3 regions of the Comamonas sp. lk genome follow, and region 2 is predicted to be linked to each of the others. Evidence: predicted binding sites of a transcription regulator. Region 2 holds the regulator's gene; each other region holds the start of a gene.
The links. The regulator sigma-54, encoded in region 2, starts transcription at its own class of promoters, with help from an activator protein. The targets are predictions, from matches to a motif close to TGGCANGNAANCTGCTTT.
Positions count from the first base shown of each region.

Region 1: the regulator sigma-54 is predicted to act here: its motif matches at 1,292-1,309, upstream of EAO39_RS15730 ([protein-PII] uridylyltransferase).
Region 3: the regulator sigma-54 is predicted to act here: its motif matches at 2,050-2,067, upstream of glnA (type I glutamate--ammonia ligase).

Region 1 is NZ_UOOB01000001.1:3,457,415-3,460,692, forward strand. It holds gene purL (phosphoribosylformylglycinamidine synthase) at 1-252, opposite strand, end outside; gene map (type I methionyl aminopeptidase) at 429-1,241, shown strand; gene EAO39_RS15730 ([protein-PII] uridylyltransferase) at 1,419-3,278, shown strand, end outside.
Region 2 is NZ_UOOB01000002.1:757,849-761,126, forward strand. It holds gene EAO39_RS22300 (aspartyl/asparaginyl beta-hydroxylase domain-containing protein) at 1-423, shown strand, start outside; gene EAO39_RS22305 (RNA polymerase factor sigma-54) at 505-2,103, opposite strand; gene lptB (LPS export ABC transporter ATP-binding protein) at 2,201-2,977, opposite strand; gene lptA (lipopolysaccharide transport periplasmic protein LptA) at 2,974-3,278, opposite strand, start outside.
Region 3 is NZ_UOOB01000001.1:3,600,928-3,604,205, forward strand. It holds gene EAO39_RS16425 (hypothetical protein) at 1-403, opposite strand, end outside; gene glnA (type I glutamate--ammonia ligase) at 586-2,001, opposite strand; gene EAO39_RS16435 (EI24 domain-containing protein) at 2,283-3,155, opposite strand; gene EAO39_RS16440 (sterol desaturase family protein) at 3,170-3,278, opposite strand, start outside.

The DNA.
Region 1 (3,278 bases), on a different contig from region 2:
GACCACAAAGGCCGCGCCCTCGCTGCCACCTTCAAAGGGGTCGCCATAGGTCAAGAGCGCCGAAAGGCGCTCTTGCAGCTCAGGCGCAGGAGCAGCGGCTGAAGCGCCTCCCTCTGTAGCCACCAGATGCACAAAGCGCGCGCAAACGCCTGTGATCTTGGGGTGGATGGCGACCAGGTCGGTCAAAAGCTGTTGGGCGCGGAACGAGCTCAGGGCGTTTCCACCCTCAAACTGTGTCAGATGCAAGGTCACTTGGCGGCCTGTTTATGTGAAGGCTGGTGAAGAGCGCCACGGCCGGCCTCTGCGTGAGAGGGCCAGACCAAGGCGCTGAATCGGTGAACCTCGGATTTTAACTTGCCTAGCACTAACCCTGGGTCTCACGTCCACAAGCCCTGCATGTTCACGCCCGCAATGGGATAATTCCGGCCATGAGCATCACACTGAAGACTCCCGAAGACATCGAGCGCATGCGCGTGGCAGGCCGTTTTGCTTCGGATGTGCTGGACTACATCACCCCCCACATCAAAGCCGGCATCACCACGCAGCAGATCGACGATTTGTGCGCCGAACGCATGGCCCAGCAAGGCACCAAGACCGCCTGCCTGGGTTACCAGCCGCCGGGCATGACGCCCTTCCCGGCCTATGTCTGCACCTCGGTCAACCATGTGGTCTGCCACGGCATTCCCAATGACAAGCCTTTGAAGAAGGGCGATATCGTCAATGTGGACGTGACCATCATCACCGACGACGGCTGGTTTGGCGACAACAGCCGCATGTTCATCATCGGCGAGGGCACGATTGCTGCCAAACGCCTGTGCCAGCTCACGTTTGAAGCCATGTGGAAGGGCGTGCAGCAGGTCAAGGCCGGTGCCACCCTGGGCGATGTGGGCCATGCCATCCAGACGTTTGCCGAAGGCCACAACCTGTCCGTGGTGCGCGAGTACTGCGGCCACGGCATCGGCCAGGTGTTCCACGACGAGCCCCAGGTGCTGCATTACGGCCGCCCCGGCGAAGGCGTGCGACTGGAAGAAGGCATGGTCTTCACCATCGAGCCCATGCTCAATCTGGGCAAGCGCGACATCAAGGCCATGCCCGACGGCTGGACCGTGGTCACCAAGGACCGCAGCCTGACCGCCCAATGGGAGCTGATGCTGGCCGTCACCAAGACCGGTTATGACGTGCTGACCTGGTCGGACGGCTCGCCCACGCCGCCGGACTTCATCACCGCCATCCGCACCTGAAGCCCGACCTGCACTGAACACCACATGCCGCACCTCCCCCCAAGGGAGTGCGGCATGTTTTTTGCATGTCTTTGGTGAATTCACCGGCACGGTTTCTAATGGGCGAGCACTGCATCGCTGGCCTGCACAATAGGAGCTGCCTGCCTATGCCTTGTTGAACCGAATCCCCTGCTGCGCATGACCTCCCCTGCTTCCCACCCGACTCCCTCCCCTGACGAGCCTTCGCTGGAGCAGCTGCGCGAGCGCTATCGTGAAGACAAGGCCAGGCAGATTGCACTGCTCAAGAACTCCGCGCTGGGTCGGCGCAGCGTGCGCGGGGTCTTGCACCATTTCAGTGAATTGGCCGACGGCCTGCTGCGCAAGCTTTGGCAGCGGGCCGATATTCCGGCGCAGGCCGCGCTGGTGGCGGTAGGTGGTTTTGGCCGCGCCCAGCTGTTTCCCTATTCGGATATCGATGTGCTGGTGCTGTTGCCCACCGAGCTGCAGCAGAGCGCAAACGAAGCGCTGACGCAGCGCATGGAGCAATTCATCAGCAGTTGCTGGGATGCGGGACTGGAGATCGGCTCCAGCGTGCGCAGCATAGAAGAGTGCTTGCAGGACGCCGCCGAGGATTTGACGCTGCAGACCGCCATGCTGGAATCGCGCCGTATCTGCGGCAATGCAGCGCTGTTTGAGGACTACCAGAGCCGGTACCGGGCCCAGCTGGACCCTCAGGCTTTTGTGGAGAGCAAGCTGCTGGAGATGCGCCAGCGCCATGCCAAGCATGATTTCACGCCCTACGCGCTGGAGCCCAACTGCAAGGAATCGCCCGGCGGTCTGCGCGATCTGCACACCATGCTGTGGCTGGCCAAGGGCGCGGGCTTTGGCAACAGCTGGCGCGAACTGGCGGAAAAAGGCCTGATCACTCCGTTCGAGGAGCAGCAGCTTGACGCCAACGAAGCCCTGCTCAGCCTGATCCGCGCCCGCCTGCACGCCGTAGCGGGCCGTCATGAGGACCGGCTGGTGTTTGACTTGCAGACCACCGTGGCCGAGGCTTTTGGCTATAGCTCCACCACGCCCGAAGGCAAAAAGCTGGCCATGCGCGCCAGCGAGACGCTGATGCGCCATTACTACTGGGCGGCCAAGGCCGTGACCCAGCTGTGCCAGATCGTGCGCATGAGCATAGAGGAGCGGCTCAACCCCAGCTCCTATGAGCCGATTGCCCTGAACGAGCGCTTTTACGAGAAGGCCGGCACCATCGAAGTCGCCAGCGACGATCTGTATGAACGCGAGCCACATGCCATTCTTGAGACTTTTCTCATGTATGAGCACAACGAGGGCTTCACCGGACTGTCCTCGCGCACGCTGCGGGCGCTGTATGGCACGCGCGATCTGATGGATGCGGCCTTCAGGCGCGATCCGGTCAACCGCGCCACCTTCATGAAGATCCTGCAGCAGCCGCGCGGCATCACCCATGCCATGCGGTTGATGAACCAGACTTCGGTGCTGGGCCGCTATCTCTGGCCGTTTCGCCGCATCGTGGGCCAGATGCAGCACGACCTGTTTCACGTCTACACGGTGGATCAGCACATTCTCATGGTGCTGCGCAATGTGAGGCGCTTTTTCATGGCCGAACATGCGCACGAGTATCCGTTTTGCTCCCAGCTGGCCGGCGGCTGGGACAAGCCCTGGATTTTGTATGTAGCCGCCCTGTTTCACGATATCGGCAAGGGCCGTGGCGGCGACCATTCCGTCATCGGTGCCGTCGAAGTCAAGCGTTTTTGCCGCGCCCATGGCATTGCCAAGCCCGATGCCGAGCTGATCGAATTTCTGGTGCGCGAGCATCTGACCATGAGCCAGGTGGCGCAAAAACAGGACTTGTCCGATCCCGAGGTCATCAAGGCCTTTGCCCAGCGCGTGGGCAATGAACGCCATCTCACGGCCCTGTATCTGCTGACCGTGGCCGATATCCGCGGCACCAGCCCCAAGGTCTGGAGCGCCTGGAAGGGCAAGCTGCTGGAAGACACCTACCGCCTGACGCTGCGCGTGCTGGGCGGC
Region 2 (3,278 bases):
CGCTACCACCTGGCCGTGCTGGCGCCCAATGACGACCGCTGCATGATCGAAGTGGATGGTCAGCCCTACAGCTGGCGCGAGGGCGAGGGCGTGATCTTCGACGAGACCTATATGCACTGGGCCGAGAACCGCTCGGAAGGCAATCGCATCGTGCTGTTTTGTGATGTGGAGCGCCCCATGACCAACGGTTTTGCCCAGTGGCTCAATCACTGGCTGGGCAAGAATGTGGTGGCCGCCGCCAGCTCGCCCAACAACGAGGGTGATCCCCGCGGCATGATCAGCAAGCTTTTCAAGATTTCCTTCTACGCCGGCAAGTACCGCCGCGCCTTCCGCAGCTGGAACCCGACCTTCTACAAGGTCCTCAAATTTGGGCTGATGATTGCCGTGCTGGCGCTATTCATCTGGTGGTTGATCCCGAACTGATGGATGCCGCCTGAGGCGCTTTGCGCACCAAATTAAAAAGCCGCTGAGCATGGCATCAGCGGCTTTTTTGTTGGGCGTGGCTTACAGCGCCTTGCGCAACGTGGTGGTGGGGATCTTCAGCTGCTCGCGATACTTGGCCACGGTGCGACGGGCGCATTCAATGCCTTGCTCCTTGAGCATATCGGCCAGCTTGGCGTCCGACAGCGGTTTTTTCGTGTCTTCCGCATCCACAAACTGCTTGATCAGCGCCCGCACAGCCGTGCTGGAGGCGCTGCCGCCGGTCTCGGTGCCCAGGCCCGAGCCGAAGAAGTACTTGAGCTCGAACGTGCCTTGGGGCGTGGCCATGTACTTAGCCGTGGTTACGCGGCTGATGGTGGATTCATGCAGGCCCAGGGCATCGGCAATATCGCGCAGCACCAGCGGGCGCATGGCCAGCTCGCCATGCACAAAGAAGTTTTTCTGCCGCTCCACAATCGCTTCCGACACCCGCAAGATGGTGTCAAAGCGCTGCTGGATGTTCTTGATAAACCAGCGCGCTTCCTGCAGCCGCTGCTGCAGTGCCGCATGGCCTTCGCTGTTCTTGTGGCGGCGCAGCACGCCGGCATAAATGTCATGCACCTTGAGCCGCGGCATGACTTCGGTGTTGAGGCGAACGGAAAACTCCATCCGGCCCGAGCCGACACGCACCGGGCGCACGATGACATCGGGCACCACGATATGGCGCTCCACATCCACGAAGCGGCGGCCGGGTCGCGGCTCCAGCCGCGCAATCAGGGCCAGGGCCTCGCGCAAAGCTTCCTCGCGCGCGCCGCACAGGCTGGAGAGCTTGCGCATATCGCGTCGCGCCAGCAAGTCCATGGGCTGGCAGCACATGGACAGGGCCAGTTGCAGCACATCCCAGTGCTTTGCTGTCGTGCCCTCATCTTCGGCCAGACGAATCAGATCGCGCAGCTGCAGTTGCAGGCATTCGGCCAGATCGCGTGCACCCACGCCCACGGGCTCCAGGCTTTGCAGCAACTTTAGCGCCATGGCAAAGCGCTGCTCCAGCTCTTCGCGCTCTTCCAGGTCGTCACCGGCCAGGCTGTAGGCCAGATCGGCCAGAGGCTCTTCCAGATAACCGTCGTCGTTCAGCGATTCGATCAGAAAGCGCAGCGCCGCGCAGTCCTCGGCACTCAGGCGCAGGCTGAGCGCCTGGCGGTGCAGAAAATCGCTCAGGCTTTCATGCTCGCGCGCCAGATCGATGGCGTCGGTTTCCTCGTCGCCATCGCTTTTGCGGCTGCCGGACGAGGAGGGGCCATCCCATTCGCTGCTGGATTCGCCCCCCCATTCCCCGTCTTGTCCGTCGGCACCGTCGCCGCTCCAGTCCAGCGTCTCGGGGGTTTCGGTGGTCGGCGTTTCCGCTATGGTTTCAGAAGCTGCTTGTGTTGATGAATATTCAGTTTCAGATGAGTAGCCATCTGAAGTGCCCATGGATTCGGCGGCAGCCGCTTCCATAGAAGGAGCGTCCATCGGCGCATCGACGTCGTCGCCGTCGCGCTCCAGAAACGGGTTGTCCACCAGCATCTGTTCGACTTCCTGCGCCAGCTCCAGCGTGGACAGTTGCAGCAACTGAATCGACTGCTGCAGCTGCGGCGTGAGCGACAGATGCTGGGATACGCGTAAGGACAGGCCCGGCTTCATCAACTGAACATCCTTGATGTGCAAGCGACCCCGGCATGCCCCCGATGCAGGGACAGCAGCCACAGGAAACGGGGGAGCGCGGTGGTCAACTCACGCATCACATGCGGAAGTGTTCACCCAGGTAGACTCGGCGCACATCGGCGTTGTCCACGATCTGCTCTGGCGTACCTTCGGCCAGTACATGGCCGTCGCTGATGATGAAGGCGTGGTCACAGATACCCAGGGTTTCGCGCACGTTGTGATCGGTAATCAGCACGCCAATGCCGCGCTCTTTCAAGAAGCCGATGATGCGCTGGATTTCGATCACCGCGATGGGGTCGATACCGGCAAACGGCTCATCGAGCAGAATGAAGCGTGGCTGCGTGGCCAGGGCGCGGGCGATTTCCACCCGGCGGCGTTCGCCCCCGGACAGGGCCAGCGCCGGAGACTGGCGCAGATGCTCCACGCGCAATTCCTTGAGCAGATTGTTCAGCCGCTTGTCTATCTCTTCCTTGGAGAGCAGCTTGCCTTGCTCGTCCTTTTGCAGTTCCAGCACGGCGCGGACGTTTTCTTCCACGCTGAGCTTGCGGAAAATCGAGGCTTCCTGCGGCAGATAGGACAGTCCCAGGCGCGAGCGCTGGTGAATCGGCATATTGCCCACGGCATGGCCGTCGATGAAGATCTCGCCGCCATCGCTGCGCACCAGACCCACGATCATGTAAAACGAGGTGGTCTTGCCCGCGCCGTTGGGGCCCAGCAGACCGACGACCTCGCCTTTTTGCACGGACAAAGACACGTCCTTGACCACCTTGCGGCTGCCATAGGACTTGGCCAGATGCCTGGCCTCCAGGCGGCTGTCCGCTTCGCCGCTGCGCAGGGTGCTGTCACGGCTCATTTCTTGTCACCTGCCTTGTCGCTGGCTTTCTCACCGCCCAGCGTCATGCTCTGGCGCAAGGGCTCGGCCTTGGGCTGGGCTGGCTTGGGCTGGGCGCCTGGCGTGCCGTCCTTGGGCGCCATGATGGCGCGCACCCGACCGCCCTGGCCCACGGAGGAGCTGGGCAGGCCACCGCTGGTCTTTTGACCGTCGACGGTATAGACGTCGGTGATGTTGTTGTAGACGATGACCGAGCCCGTGACCTGGTCGCTGAGCTGACCGCCACGGTAGCGGCGCATCTCGCCACGGCGAATGAATTTGA
Region 3 (3,278 bases), on a different contig from region 2:
AGCCCTGAGGGTTGCGCAACTCCAGCGCCGTGCGCACGGGATTGCCGTCGTTGTATTCCGCCTTGAGTTCAGCCAAACGAGCCTGGGCCTTGCTCAGTTCGGACTGCAGGATGGCGCGGGCATCCGAATCCCGGGCTTTTTGCGCTGCGCTGTTCTCAGCCGGGCGGGCAGGGGCAGAGCTGCCAGATGATGCGTTGCCGCTCTGCACTTTTGGTGCCGCAGGCTGGGCTGCACGCGTGCCATGGATCACTGTGACGCCGCTGCCATCCACCGGCTTGCAGCCTTTGGCTTTGGCCTGGGAAACGTTGTTCGTATATTCGTTCCCACAGCGGTAGATCACATCCTGCGCCCAGCTCCCAGCGCATATAGCCAGCAACAGCGACGACACAAACAGTTTTTTCATTCAGCTCCCTCGGGCTATCCACTTGGGACAGCACAGCCATTTCAATATTGCAAGTATCGCTCCAAGCTTGCGTCTTGATGCGATTGATTGACTTGCTTACCGCTGTTTGGTTCCTGCTGAATACAGAGCCGCAGCAATGAAAAAGGCGACTTGCGTCGCCTTTTCTGAACTGCCTGCTGCGATTACAGCGAGAAGTACATATCGTATTCGACAGGGTGCACGGCCTGGCGGAAGCGGGTCACTTCACCCATCTTCAGTTCAATGTAGGCATCCAGCATGCTGTCTGTGAACACACCACCCTTGGTCAGGAAGGCGCGGTCGGCGTCCAGTGCTTCCAGAGCCTGATCCAGGCTGTGGCAGACGGTGGGCACCAGCTTGTCTTCCTCGGGAGGCAGATGGTACAGATCCTTGGTCGCAGCTTCGCCGGGATGGATCTTGTTTTCCACGCCGTCCAGACCCGCCATCAGCAGAGCCGAGAAGCCCAGGTAGGGGTTCATCAATGGATCGGGGAAGCGAGCTTCCACGCGGCGGCCCTTGGGGTTGCTCACGTAAGGAATACGGATGGAAGCGGAGCGGTTCTTGGCCGAGTAAGCCAGCTTCACAGGCGCTTCAAAACCGGGAACCAGACGCTTGTAGCTGTTGGTACCTGGGTTGGTGATGGCGTTCAGGGCACGGGCGTGCTTGATGATGCCGCCAATGTAGTACAGGGCGAAGTCGGACAGACCGGCATAGCCGTCACCGGCGAACAGGTTCTTGCCATCCTTCCACACGGACTGGTGCACGTGCATGCCGGAACCGTTGTCGCCAGCATAGGGCTTGGGCATGAAGGTTGCCGTCTTGCCGTAGGTGTTGGCCACGTTCCAGATCACGTACTTTTGCAGCTGTGTCCAGTCGGCGCGCTCAACCAGAGTGGAGAAGCGGGTGCCAATTTCGTTTTGGCCAGCGCCTGCCACTTCGTGGTGGAACACTTCGACGGGAATGCCCACGGATTCCAGAATCAGGGACATCTCGGCGCGCATGTCTTGCGTGCTGTCGACGGGAGGCACGGGGAAGTAGCCACCTTTGGTGCGAGGACGGTGACCGCGGTTGCCGCCTTCGAACTTGGTGCCGGTATTCCAGGGAGCTTCGTATTCTTCAATTTCGAAGAAGGGGTTGTGAGGTTCGGTACCCCAGCGCACGCCGTCGAAGATGAAGAATTCGGGTTCCGGTCCGAAGTAGGCGGTATCGCCCAGGCCGGAAGACTTCAGATAGGCTTCAGCGCGCTTGGCGATGGAGCGGGGATCGCGGTCATAGGCCTTGCCATCACCGGGTTCGATCACATCACACTGCAAGATCAGTGTGGTTTCTTCAAAGAAAGGATCGATGTTGGCGGTGTTGGGGTCGGGCATGAGCTGCATGTCCGAAGCTTCGATACCCTTCCAGCCAGCAACGGACGAACCGTCAAAAGCATGGCCCGAGGTGAACTTGTCATCATCGAAGTGCGACACAGGCACGGTCACGTGCTGTTCCTTGCCGCGGGTATCTGTAAAGCGCAGGTCGACGAATTTGACTTCGTTCTCCTCCACCATCTTCATCACGTCTGCAACGGTCTTTGCCATCAGATCACTCCTGCCAACTTGGCTGATCAAATTAACGATAAAAGAAATAAAGCAGCTTCCGTGCCAACTTCTTGTCATGCTGCAAAGTCAGCATTTGGCAAGTAAGTCCTGCACTTGCCTTGAATAAGCATATTCCACTGCCATCACCAACTCGGTGCAAATTGTCTCACCTTAGTGCGATGTTCAAAATTTGCACCAAATCAGTGAATTTAATTGCACCAAGAAGGTGCATTCAAGAGAGTGTGGCGATCTCATGCCCAAAAGAATGCACCGCAATTTGACTAGGGTGCCGAGGAGGCCTGCGTCCCTGGCGCAAACGGCACCTGGGGCTCCTGAGCACCACGGCTGGGCTCCTTGCGCATCTGCTCCAGGGCGGCCAGACAGAAATGCGCAAACCACAGGGATGAGAAAGCGAACACCATGGCGTAAATCCAGATGGCGATGGGAATCAGCACCCAGAAGGCCGCAATAAAGACCAGGCCGGAGATCCAGATCACGCCCGGTGCCGCACCCAGATAGCCGCAGACCAGGCCCATGAAGATCAACGCAGCCCGATAGCGCACAAACAGGCTGCGACGCTCAGGCTTGCTGGCATGCTCGGCCAGTGCATCAAAAGCCATGACGCGGTAAGTGAGCCAGCCCCAGATCATGGGCGTCACCAGCAGCATCAGCGGGGGCATGACCCACAGCGGCAAGGTGACCACCAGGGCAATCAGTGCAATGCCGGTGGAGCCTGCAGACCAGCTGAGGCTGGCCAGGGTGGAGCCGCCCTGCTTTTTCTCCAGGACCGGAAAGCGCTTTTGTGCCACCAGCTCGGTAAGAGCCGGCGTCATGAACATGGCCACCAGCAGCAAGGAGACGACCACGATGATGGGGCCGGTGCCCAGCACCACCAGCATGGAGGCCACCACTTCCGAGGCGTAGCCCACACCGTGCTCCTGCATCCAGACCCACAGCCTGTGCAACCAGCCTACGCCGTCAAGCAAAGCCTGTACCTTCTGCACGGCATCGGCCCAGAAGAAATACCCCAGGCCCCAGACCATCAGCGTCATGAGCAGCAGAGGAAACAGTGACCAGGCAATCACCCGCTTGTGTACGCAATACGCCAGGGCACGCCAGAAGGAGTCCAGTAGCAAGTTCATGCCAGCAAGCATACCCAAGCCCGGCCTTAAGCGCGACCCATCAACCGTAAGATTGCACGCCATTGTTGCGACCAGAAGCCTTGGCCGTAGTCGCGCAACTGGCCCGCCGCATCGGGGCGCACCTGATCGCGTATG